DNA from 3 places in the Salinivibrio sp. IB574 genome. Region 2 is predicted to be linked to each of the others. Evidence: predicted binding sites of a transcription regulator. Region 2 holds the regulator's gene; each other region holds the start of a gene.
What was found. The regulator PurR, encoded in region 2, represses purine synthesis genes. The targets are predictions, from matches to a motif close to TNANGNAAACGTTTNCNTNA.
Positions count from the first base shown of each region.

Region 1 (3,280 bases), on a different contig from region 2:
CGGCGATGACGATCCAAGTTTGACGGCCCGTTTTCTAAAAGCAGGTGCGAACGACTTTCTGGCAAAGCCATTTAACCAAGAGGAATTTTACTGCCGTTTGCACAGCACATTAAATGCGCTGGATACAGAAAGGCGTTTGTTTCATTTGGCAAATACCGACTATTTGACCCAAACCTGGAACCGTCGTTACTTTTTCGAGCATCCTCAAACGCGGAAAAACAATGGCCCACGAGGGCTAGCCTTGATTGACATTGACCACTTTAAAAAAGTGAATGATAGCTTGGGTCATCATATTGGCGATATTGCGCTGATTGAGTTGGCCAAAGTGTTGAATCGTTATTTCCCAGACGCGTTGGTTGCACGATTTGGTGGTGAAGAGTTCTGTGTACTGTACGGTAACAATGACCAAGGCTTTGAGGCCCGCCTAAACGCGATGCGAGAAGAGCTAGCGGCGACAACGTGGACACCTTACGATCAGGCATTTCAATTTACGGTGAGCATTGGCATGGTGCACGGGGATGCGTCTGTCCATCAGTTGATCCAGCGTGCTGACCATTGTTTATATCAAGCCAAAGCGAAAGGGCGTAATCAACTCGTTAAAGCGTCAGAGCCGCAACCGGCGCTGTTGGTGTAAAAAAGCCGGCGGTCAGCCGGCTTCTTATCATCACACGATTAGGCGTCGTGGTATTGCTCACAGGCCATCAAGGTATTCTCAATCAGTGTTGCCACCGTCATTGGGCCAACACCGCCGGGAACAGGCGTGATATGGCTTGCCTTTTCGTATGCCACGTCATAGTCAATATCACCGATTAGCTGGCCGCTATCCATGCGATTAATTCCTACATCAATCACAATCGCACCGGGCTTGATCCACTCGCCAGGAATAAACTTAGGCTTACCGACGGCGACCACTAACACATCGGCTTGACGAACATGCGCTTCGAGATCTTGGGTAAAACGATGGCAAGTGGTCGTGGTACATCCGGCGAGGAGCAACTCTAGTGTCATCGGACGGCCGACAATGTTTGAGGCACCGACGACAACGGCATGTTTGCCACGCAAAGGTACGTTGTAGCGATCAAGTAAGGTGATGATCCCTTTTGGGGTACAGGAACGCAGGGTTGGCATACGTTGGCACAAACGGCCCACATTGTAAGGATGGAAGCCGTCGACGTCTTTGTCGGGACGGATACGTTCAAGGACAGAGGTAGCATCAATGCCCGCAGGTAAAGGCAGTTGCACCAAGATACCATCGATGGTGTCGTCATCATTGAGTGTATCGATCAGCGTCAGTAATTCATGCTGAGAGCAGGTTGACGGCAAATCGTAAGAGCGAGAGACAAAGCCCACTTCATCACAGACGCGACGCTTACTGCCCACATAAACCTGTGACGCTGGATCGTCACCCACTAAAATCACGGCAAGCCCGGGCGCACGGCGTCCCGCTTCTTTACGGGCAGCAACACGTGCTGCGACTTCTCGACGCACCGTTTGCGCGATCAGTTTTCCATCAATGATTTGTGCGGCCATAAGTATCCTTTGGCTAAGAGAGCAAAAAACGGGTCGTTATTGTGACAAACTTCGGACGTAAAAGCTATTGCGCAAACGTTTGCTTTTGGTGGTTTGGTGGCAGAGAAACCGCCAAAGTTATTGTGAATCAAAGGTGTGGTGCCAGATATCGCCTTATATTGATTGGAGGAGCTCCACACAACAGGGCTTTTATGCCGCGCGAACTGGCGTGCTTTTGAGCAACTGATTAGACATTTCGGTGAAAACCGTTGACGACGCCTGACCTCGCTTTATAATCCCCGCTGCATATCTATTTTGCGCCCTTAGCTCAGTTGGATAGAGCAACGGCCTTCTAAGCCGTGGGTCACAGGTTCGAATCCTGTAGGGCGTGCCATTTCTTTCGTTCTCGCTAGCGAAGATAATCTCCCGTTTCTGCTCAAAAGCTAACCAAACAGTGCAAAAACACAAAAAGATGTGATCTTGCCCGGTTGAATTGTGAGATATCACCCCAATTTCGATATTGAAACGCCATAGGTCGCCCCTTGTCTCGACTCAGTTGACGGGTGCCGCTATAATAGCGCGTCTTAATTTTCAGTCTCGGATGAGATAGCTCGATACGCCAATTGCGTGTATCCGGATTCGCAGGGGCTATGACGGATTCATAGCTCGGATGATGACACCAGTAAAAACTGGTCAACATCACTCAGTACCCCTGAGTAAATTTGAGGTTAATTTTATAATGCAAGTTACCGTTGAAACCACCGAAGGCCTAAAGCGCCAAATGACCATCACTGTGCCTGCTGCAAACATTGAAGACGCAGTCACGAAAGTTTGGATGCGATCGAAGTTGAAAAACCGCACGCAGAAGTACAAGACAGCGACGTTGAAGAAATGCTGACTACCCTGCGTAAGCAGCAAGCGAACTGGGTTGAAGCTGACGGTGAAGTAAAAGAAGATAGCCGTGTAACGCTAGACTTCACAGGTACCATTGACGGCGAAGAATTCGAAGGCGGTAAAGCGGAAGGCTTCCAGCTAGTCATGGGCCAAGGCCGCATGATCCCTGGTTTCGAAGACGGCTTGGTTGGCAAGAAAGCGGGTGAAGAATTCACTATCGACGTCAACTTCCCAGAAGACTACCACGCTGAGAACCTAAAAGGTAAAGCGGCGCAGTTCGCGATCAAACTTCACACTGTTGAAGCGCAAGAATTGCCAGAGCTAACTGAAGAGTTCGTTCAGCGCTTCGGCATTGCGGATGGCAGCGTTGAAGGCCTGAAAGCCGAAGTCCGTAAGAACATGGAACGCGAGCTGAAGCAAGCGATCAAAAACAAGATCAAAGAGCAAGTCCTTGACGGCTTGGTTGAGCAAAACCAAATCGACGTACCGTCTGCCTTGATCGATCAAGAAATCAATGTTCTGCGCCAGCAAGCGGCTCAACGTTTTGGTGGCAACATGGACAGTGCATCACAACTGCCACGTGAGCTGTTTGAAGAACAAGCCAAACGTCGTGTTAGCGTTGGCCTGCTGCTGGGTGAAGTGATCAAAGCAGAAGAGCTAGAAGCAGACGACGAGCGAGTTAAAGCTCTGATCGAAGAAATGGCTTCTGCATACGAAGATCCAGCAGAAGTGGTTGCTTACTACGAAAAAGATCAGAAGCTGATGGAAAACATGCGTAATGTCGCGCTTGAAGAGCAAGCGATCGACGCGCTGTTGGGTAAAGCGAAGGTTTCTGAAGCCAACGTTGGCTTTAGCGATCTGATGAACGCAGCACCAC
Region 1 covers NZ_MUFN01000017.1:6,841-10,120, forward strand. The annotation lists gene BZJ17_RS09850 (response regulator) at 1-634, shown strand, start outside; gene folD (bifunctional methylenetetrahydrofolate dehydrogenase/methenyltetrahydrofolate cyclohydrolase FolD) at 673-1,530, opposite strand; tRNA gene BZJ17_RS09860 (tRNA-Arg) at 1,827-1,903, shown strand; partial or broken gene tig (trigger factor) at 2,249-3,280, shown strand, end outside.
Region 1: the regulator PurR is predicted to act here: its motif matches at 1,598-1,617, upstream of folD (bifunctional methylenetetrahydrofolate dehydrogenase/methenyltetrahydrofolate cyclohydrolase FolD).

Region 2 (3,280 bases):
CAATAACTTTTCTTCATCGTCCCACCATTCTTTTGGTATTGCAAAATACTTAGTTACAACTGGAAATCCTCTTTTCTTATACACGTAGGGCTCGAGGCCTTGTTGTTTTAATAGTGTTTCATTTTCTTTTCCGGCTCGTAAGTGGAGCTGGTTTTCTACGACTAAAACGAACATGGTATCGTCACAGAAAATACCGAATCCGCCAAACATTGAACGGGACTTAATGCTGCCAAATTTGGCAAATAACTTCATTGCATTCTTTAAAGCTGGTTTATCCATTTGATTAATATCTCGATGAATTACTAATGCCCAAAAAAGACGTCAAAATGTAACAAGGCAAAACCACAGAGTTGTCAACGATCTATCAAATAGTTGTCAGCTTCGATCATCAATTGTTGGCAACCCCGCTGCCATCAACTCCAAAACACTAGTGGAAGTTATTAGGCCGGTGGCTTTGCGTCCCATGCTTTCGCCATGGTTTGCCTTGTTCAAACGCTATTAAGCATATAATAATTAGACAGTGATGTCGTCCCAAGCAGCATTTAAAAGTGTGATCTTAGTTCAAGAGAGCTGTAAATGATTAATGGCTAAGTGAAGGGTTTATCGAGTTGTCTCTCATTAGACACACCGTCTCACAAAGGAGACGGTGTGTCATAAAAGTGTAATAAAAACACTAATCTATGATTTTAACTGATTGTCGACTCACTAGTGCAGGTTGCATTTCGAACACTTGCTGCTGAGTCTCGTTGTTGGCAATTCGCGCGAGCAAGAGCTTGACGGCTGTTTTGCCTAAACGGCGTTTAGGCTGGTGAATAGTTGTCAATGGTGGCGAGAAATACTCGGTGAGATCAATGTTATCGTAACCAATCACCGATATATCATCTGGCACTTTCAAGCCGTACTCGTTAAACGTACTAATCGCCGCTAATGCCATAATGTCATTAAAGCAAAAGACAGCGGTCGGGCGGTCTGACATTGTCGCCAATTGCTTCGCGGCAATTTGTGCTTGATCGGCTTCGAAATCCGCTTCAATCAGCCAGTTTTCATTCACTGTAATGTGGGCTTCTTTTAACGCACGGAAATAACCGTTTAAGCGATGCTTACAGGTATTTTTATCCATTTGGCCGGAAATACAGCCAATTTTAGTATGTCCATTATCAATAAAGTGTTTGGTGGCAAGGTAACCGCCTAATTCAGCATTATCTTCTATACGGTCTGTATCGATATGGTGACTGCCCCAATCCATCACGACCATAGGCAGATCGCGTTTTTTTTCTAATAACAGCATCAAATCTTCGTTGAGATCAGAGCACACCACAATGAGTCCGTCGACGCGCTTTTCTGACAACATACGCAGGTAGTCGCGTTGCTTTTCGAGGTTACCCTCGGTATTGCAGAGAATCAGCGTGTAGCCTTGCTTGTAGCAATAGTCTTCCACACCGTGAACAAGCTCGGCGAAAAAGGGGTTGGTGGATTTGGTCACCAGCATTCCCAGTGTACGTGTTGTGTTGCATTTCAAGCTTCGCGCCACAGCACTTGGGGCGTAGTTTAACTCTTCAACCGCTTGCCATACTTTCTCAGTCGTCTTCTCGGCGACAAAGCGGGTTTTGTTTATCACGTGTGACACCGTCGTGGTCGATACACCGGCGAGACGCGCGACATCTTTAATCGTTGCCATCTTGATTCTTCTTTGTAGTAATGCGTAGGGATCGTTACTCGCGACCTTACAGAAAAACGCCGCTGTTCGTCAGCGGCGATGTCTTTCACAATCCCGGCACATCAGACGGTTGCGAAGGTAACGAATCCGATTTCATCCATTCTCATAGCTAATCGGTTGCGCTCTCAGTTTACTTAGGTTGGCGCACACTCGCAATTGGTCTGATCAGCGAAAATGGACTAACAGACGGTTTTGTGAGCCAGCTATGATGTATTTATCAATTAAGACACGATCAGTGGGCAGTTATGCTCCGGATGAGTCAGAACGGTCAGCGGGTATTGGTAGATGTCTGCCACTCTATCACTACTAAAACACTGCCACGGATCGCCGGATAGGACGATTCGAGCTTCTTTCAGAAAATGCAGTTGATCGGCGTATTGCGCCGCCAAATTCAGATCGTGCAACACCAATAGCACTGTCATTCCTTGGTCAGCGAGTGCTCGACAGCGCTTTAGGGTGTAATGTTGATGGGTAATATCTAAGGCCGAAGTGGGTTCATCCAGCATCAGTATCGCTTGATCCGGTGCGGTTTGCGCTAGCTGTAATGACACGCGTGCCATGTGTACGCGTTGTTTTTCACCGCCAGATAGAATCGGATACGGTCGATGAGCAAGATGGCTAATATCCCATGCCGTTAGTTGCTCGTTGGCAAGGGCTGCGATCTGTTCTCGGTTTGCCTTTAGTGGTGTCGCCCCCATCTCGACCACTTCTTGCGCGGAGAATGCAAACGTGAGGCCGCTATGTTGGGGAAGGAAGGCAACTCGTCGGGCAAATTCTTCGCCTTGCCACTGGCTTTTGGGCTGTTGCCAAAACTGCACACTGCCATGCTGATGTTTGTCGCTAATCAATTGCTTTAACAGTGTACTTTTCCCCGCACCATTCGGCCCGAGTAAAACGTGTAACTGGCCGGCAGTAAAGGCGAGATCAATCTCGCTTAGCAGTTGACGGCCGTTAAGCGCATAGCTGAGCTTGGAGATTTGAAGGGCAGAATCTGTCATTCGTGAACCACTGCTTTTCGTTGTTGAATAAGAAGCCATAGAAAGAAAGGAGCACCCATTAGGGCGGTAATAATGCCAACAGGCAATTCGGCGGGGGCGACAATGACACGGGCAACAATATCGGCCAAGGTTAGTAACAGGGCACCAAGAATGGCTGATAAGGGCACTAGTGTGCGATGATCCGGGCCGGCAATTAAACGTCCAATGTGTGGGATCACTAGACCCACAAAGCCGATAAGACCGGCAGCACTTACCGCAATGCCCATTCCCGCCGCGGTCACAACAATGAGTAGGCGTTTTAAATGGTGTACATCAATGCCCAAATACGCCGCTTCGTTTTCACCGAGCAAAAGGGCATTTAAGTGGCTTGCGCGCTGGTAGGCAAATACCGTGAGTAAGCATGCAGCGATGCCAGTGAGAACAATTTGTCCCCAAGTCGCACCGGTCAGCGACCCCATCGACCAAAGGGCGATGTCTCGTAACGTTTGATTATCCGCAACATAGTTAATCAAGCCTAATGCAGCGCCGGACAAAGCACTGATCGCAATGCCCGCTAGCAACATGA
Region 2 covers NZ_MUFN01000012.1:61,499-64,778, forward strand. The annotation lists gene BZJ17_RS07555 (TfoX/Sxy family DNA transformation protein) at 1-279, opposite strand, end outside; cyclic di-GMP riboswitch class I at 395-494, opposite strand; gene purR (HTH-type transcriptional repressor PurR) at 674-1,678, opposite strand; gene BZJ17_RS07565 (heme ABC transporter ATP-binding protein) at 1,939-2,715, opposite strand; gene BZJ17_RS07570 (iron ABC transporter permease) at 2,712-3,280, opposite strand, start outside.

Region 3 (3,280 bases), on a different contig from region 2:
AAAACGCTAAAGAACATGCGTAACCTGAAAGGGCCACAGTTCTTGCACGTGATGACGAAAAAAGGCAAAGGCTACGCGCCTGCGGAAAAGGATCCGATTGGGTATCATGCCGTTCCTAAATTCGATCCAAGCGTGCATACCCTACCGAAATCAAAGCCAGCCAGCCCGACATTTTCTAATGTCTTTGGTGACTGGTTGTGTGATATGGCCGAGCAGGATGACAAACTGCTCGCCATTACCCCGGCGATGCGTGAAGGCTCTGGTATGGTGCGCTTTTCCAAGGCGCACCCTGACAAATACTTCGATGTTGCGATTGCCGAACAACATGCCGTCACCCTAGCGGCAGGTATGGCGATTGGTGAGTACAACCCTGTGGTAGCTATCTACTCCACCTTCTTACAGCGTGCGTACGATCAGCTGATCCATGATGTCGCCATTATGAACTTACCGGTGTTGTTCGCGATCGACCGCGGTGGCATCGTGGGCGCCGACGGCCAAACGCACCAAGGGGCATTTGATTTAAGCTACCTAAGATGCATCCCGAATCTAGTGGTGATGACGCCAAGCGATGAGAACGAATGCCGGCAAATGCTCTATACCGGTCATATTCATCAGGGCCCGGCCGCAGTGCGCTACCCACGCGGGGGAGGCATGGGCGTTGATATTGAGCGCGATATGCATGCATTCCCTATCGGTAAAGGCGTGCAAAAACGCCAAGGTAAGCGCATTGCGCTACTTAACTTTGGTACTCTGTTGCCCGGCGCCCTCGCGGCAGCAGAAGCGCTTGATGCAACCGTGGTAGATATGCGCTTTGCTAAACCTCTGGATACCGATTTAGTAGCAGAAATGGCGAAAACGCATGATTGCCTTGTCACTATTGAAGAAAACGCCACCGCTGGCGGGGCGGGAACCGGTGTGATTGAAAGCTTAATGACGCAAGGTATCATTAAGCCGGTATTGCAAATTGGCTTGCCCGATCGCTTTATTCCACAAGGCACTCAGCAAGAATTGCATGCTGAGCTGCAATTAGATGGTGAGGGGATCGAAGAGCAAGTGCGTACTTACCTCGATAAAATAGGCCTGTCTTTATAAGACGGGACATTTAGACTAAAAAAGCCCGCGATACTAAGCGGGCTTTTTGATCCGTTATTACGCCATCATCTTGGCGATGATGACGATTACTTGGTGCCGAAGATTTTATCGCCGGCATCACCTAGGCCAGGGACGATGTAGCCTTTGTCATTCAGTTTTTCATCGATAGCTGCAGTATAGAGCTCGACATCCGGATGCGCTTTTTTCAAAGCTTCAATACCCTCTGGAGCAGAGACTAACACCAATACTTTGATGTGCTGACAACCTTGCTCTTTGAGCAAATCGATAGTGGCAATCATCGAACCACCCGTTGCCAGCATAGGATCGACCACCAGCGCCATGCGCTCGTCGATATTGCTCGCCAACTTGTGGAAATACGGTACAGGCTCTAGCGTTTCTTYATCACGGTAAATGCCGACCACACTGATACGGGCACTTGGTACATGCTCCAGCACACCGTCCATCATACCGAGCCCTGCACGCAAAATAGGCACCACGGTGACTTTTTTACCTTTGATTTGATCAACGCTGACTGGGCCGTCCCAACCTTCGATGGTCATTTTTTCTGTTTCGAAGTCTGAAGTGGCTTCGTATGTCAGTAGGCTACCCACTTCAGTGGCAAGCTCACGAAATCGCTTAGTGCTAATATCCCGCTCACGCATCAATCCAATTTTATGCTTCACTAACGGGTGCCCGACTTCCACGACCTTCATCTTAGACTCCTTACAAAAAACAAATTCTCGGTAGTATACACGAAAGGGTTTTGCTAGCGTAGATCAAAGGCTTGACATCTCGCCTATTTCCTCACCAAACAGCTGACGCAAACGTTTTCCTTTCTAATTATCTACTGATAGAATAGCGCCGACTTTTGACTTCCAACTCCGGCGAGGAATTGCAGTGAGCGGTAAACAATCATCTCTTAGCTACAAGGATGCAGGTGTCGATATTGATGCGGGTAACGCCCTAGTCGACCGTATCAAAGGCGTCGTCAAACAAACTSACCGTCCTGAAGTAATGGGCGGCTTAGGCGGGTTTGGTGCCCTGTGTCAGTTACCGACCAAGTATAAAGAACCCGTGCTGGTGTCCGGCACTGATGGGGTAGGAACCAAATTACGTTTAGCGCTTGATGCCAATAAGCACGATACGATCGGCATTGATTTGGTCGCTATGTGTGTGAACGATCTAATTGTTCAAGGGGCTGAACCACTCTTTTTCCTCGACTACTACGCGACCGGAAAATTAGACGTCGAGACAGCGGCCGATGTGGTCACAGGGATTGCTCATGGATGCCAACAAGCCGGTTGTGCCCTGATCGGTGGCGAAACCGCTGAAATGCCGGGCATGTACTCAGGGGATGATTATGATGTCGCTGGGTTTTGTGTCGGGGTCGCGGAAAAATCCGCATTAATTGATGGCAGTAAGGTCGGTGAAGGCGATGCTCTGATTGGTCTGGCTTCTAGCGGTCCTCACTCAAACGGCTACTCTCTGATCCGCAAGATCTTGGAAGTCAGCGAGGCTGATTTAACCATGCCACTCGAAGGCAAACCTTTGGTTGAGCACTTGCTGGCACCGACCCGTATCTACGTGAAGTCAGTACTCACTTTACTTGAGCAATACCCTGCTCACGCCATTTCTCATATTACCGGTGGCGGCTTCTGGGAAAACATTCCCCGCGTATTGCCTCAAGGTACAAAAGCCGTTATTGATGGAAATAGCTGGCAATGGCCAGCCATCTTTAACTGGTTGCAGGCACAAGGCAATGTCAGTGACTATGAAATGCTGCGCACCTTTAACTGTGGCGTCGGCTTAGTCATCGCGCTACCACAAGCACATGCCGAACAAGCGATCGCACTGCTCAATGAGTCAGGGGAAACCGCTTGGCAGTTGGGCCATATTGCAACAAGTGCTGACGGCGAAGCGCAAGTGGAGTTGGTGTAATGACAAAACGCATCGTGGTGTTGATCTCGGGAAGTGGCAGTAATCTTCAGGCCTTAATCGATAAGTGCCCGCAAAACGCAAAAATTGTCGGCGTGATTGCAAACAAGCCAGATGCCTACGGCCTAACCCGCGCGGATAATGCTGGGATCGAGACTCGCGTGCTCGAAAACTCGCGCTATGACACTCGCGACGCTTACGATCATGCGTTGGCAACCGCCATTGATGCGTTGGCTCCTGACTTGGTCGTTCT
Region 3 covers NZ_MUFN01000015.1:8,145-11,424, reverse strand. The annotation lists gene dxs (1-deoxy-D-xylulose-5-phosphate synthase) at 1-1,092, shown strand, start outside; gene upp (uracil phosphoribosyltransferase) at 1,179-1,805, opposite strand; gene purM (phosphoribosylformylglycinamidine cyclo-ligase) at 1,990-3,030, shown strand; gene purN (phosphoribosylglycinamide formyltransferase) at 3,030-3,280, shown strand, end outside.
Region 3: the regulator PurR is predicted to act here: its motif matches at 1,909-1,928, upstream of purM (phosphoribosylformylglycinamidine cyclo-ligase).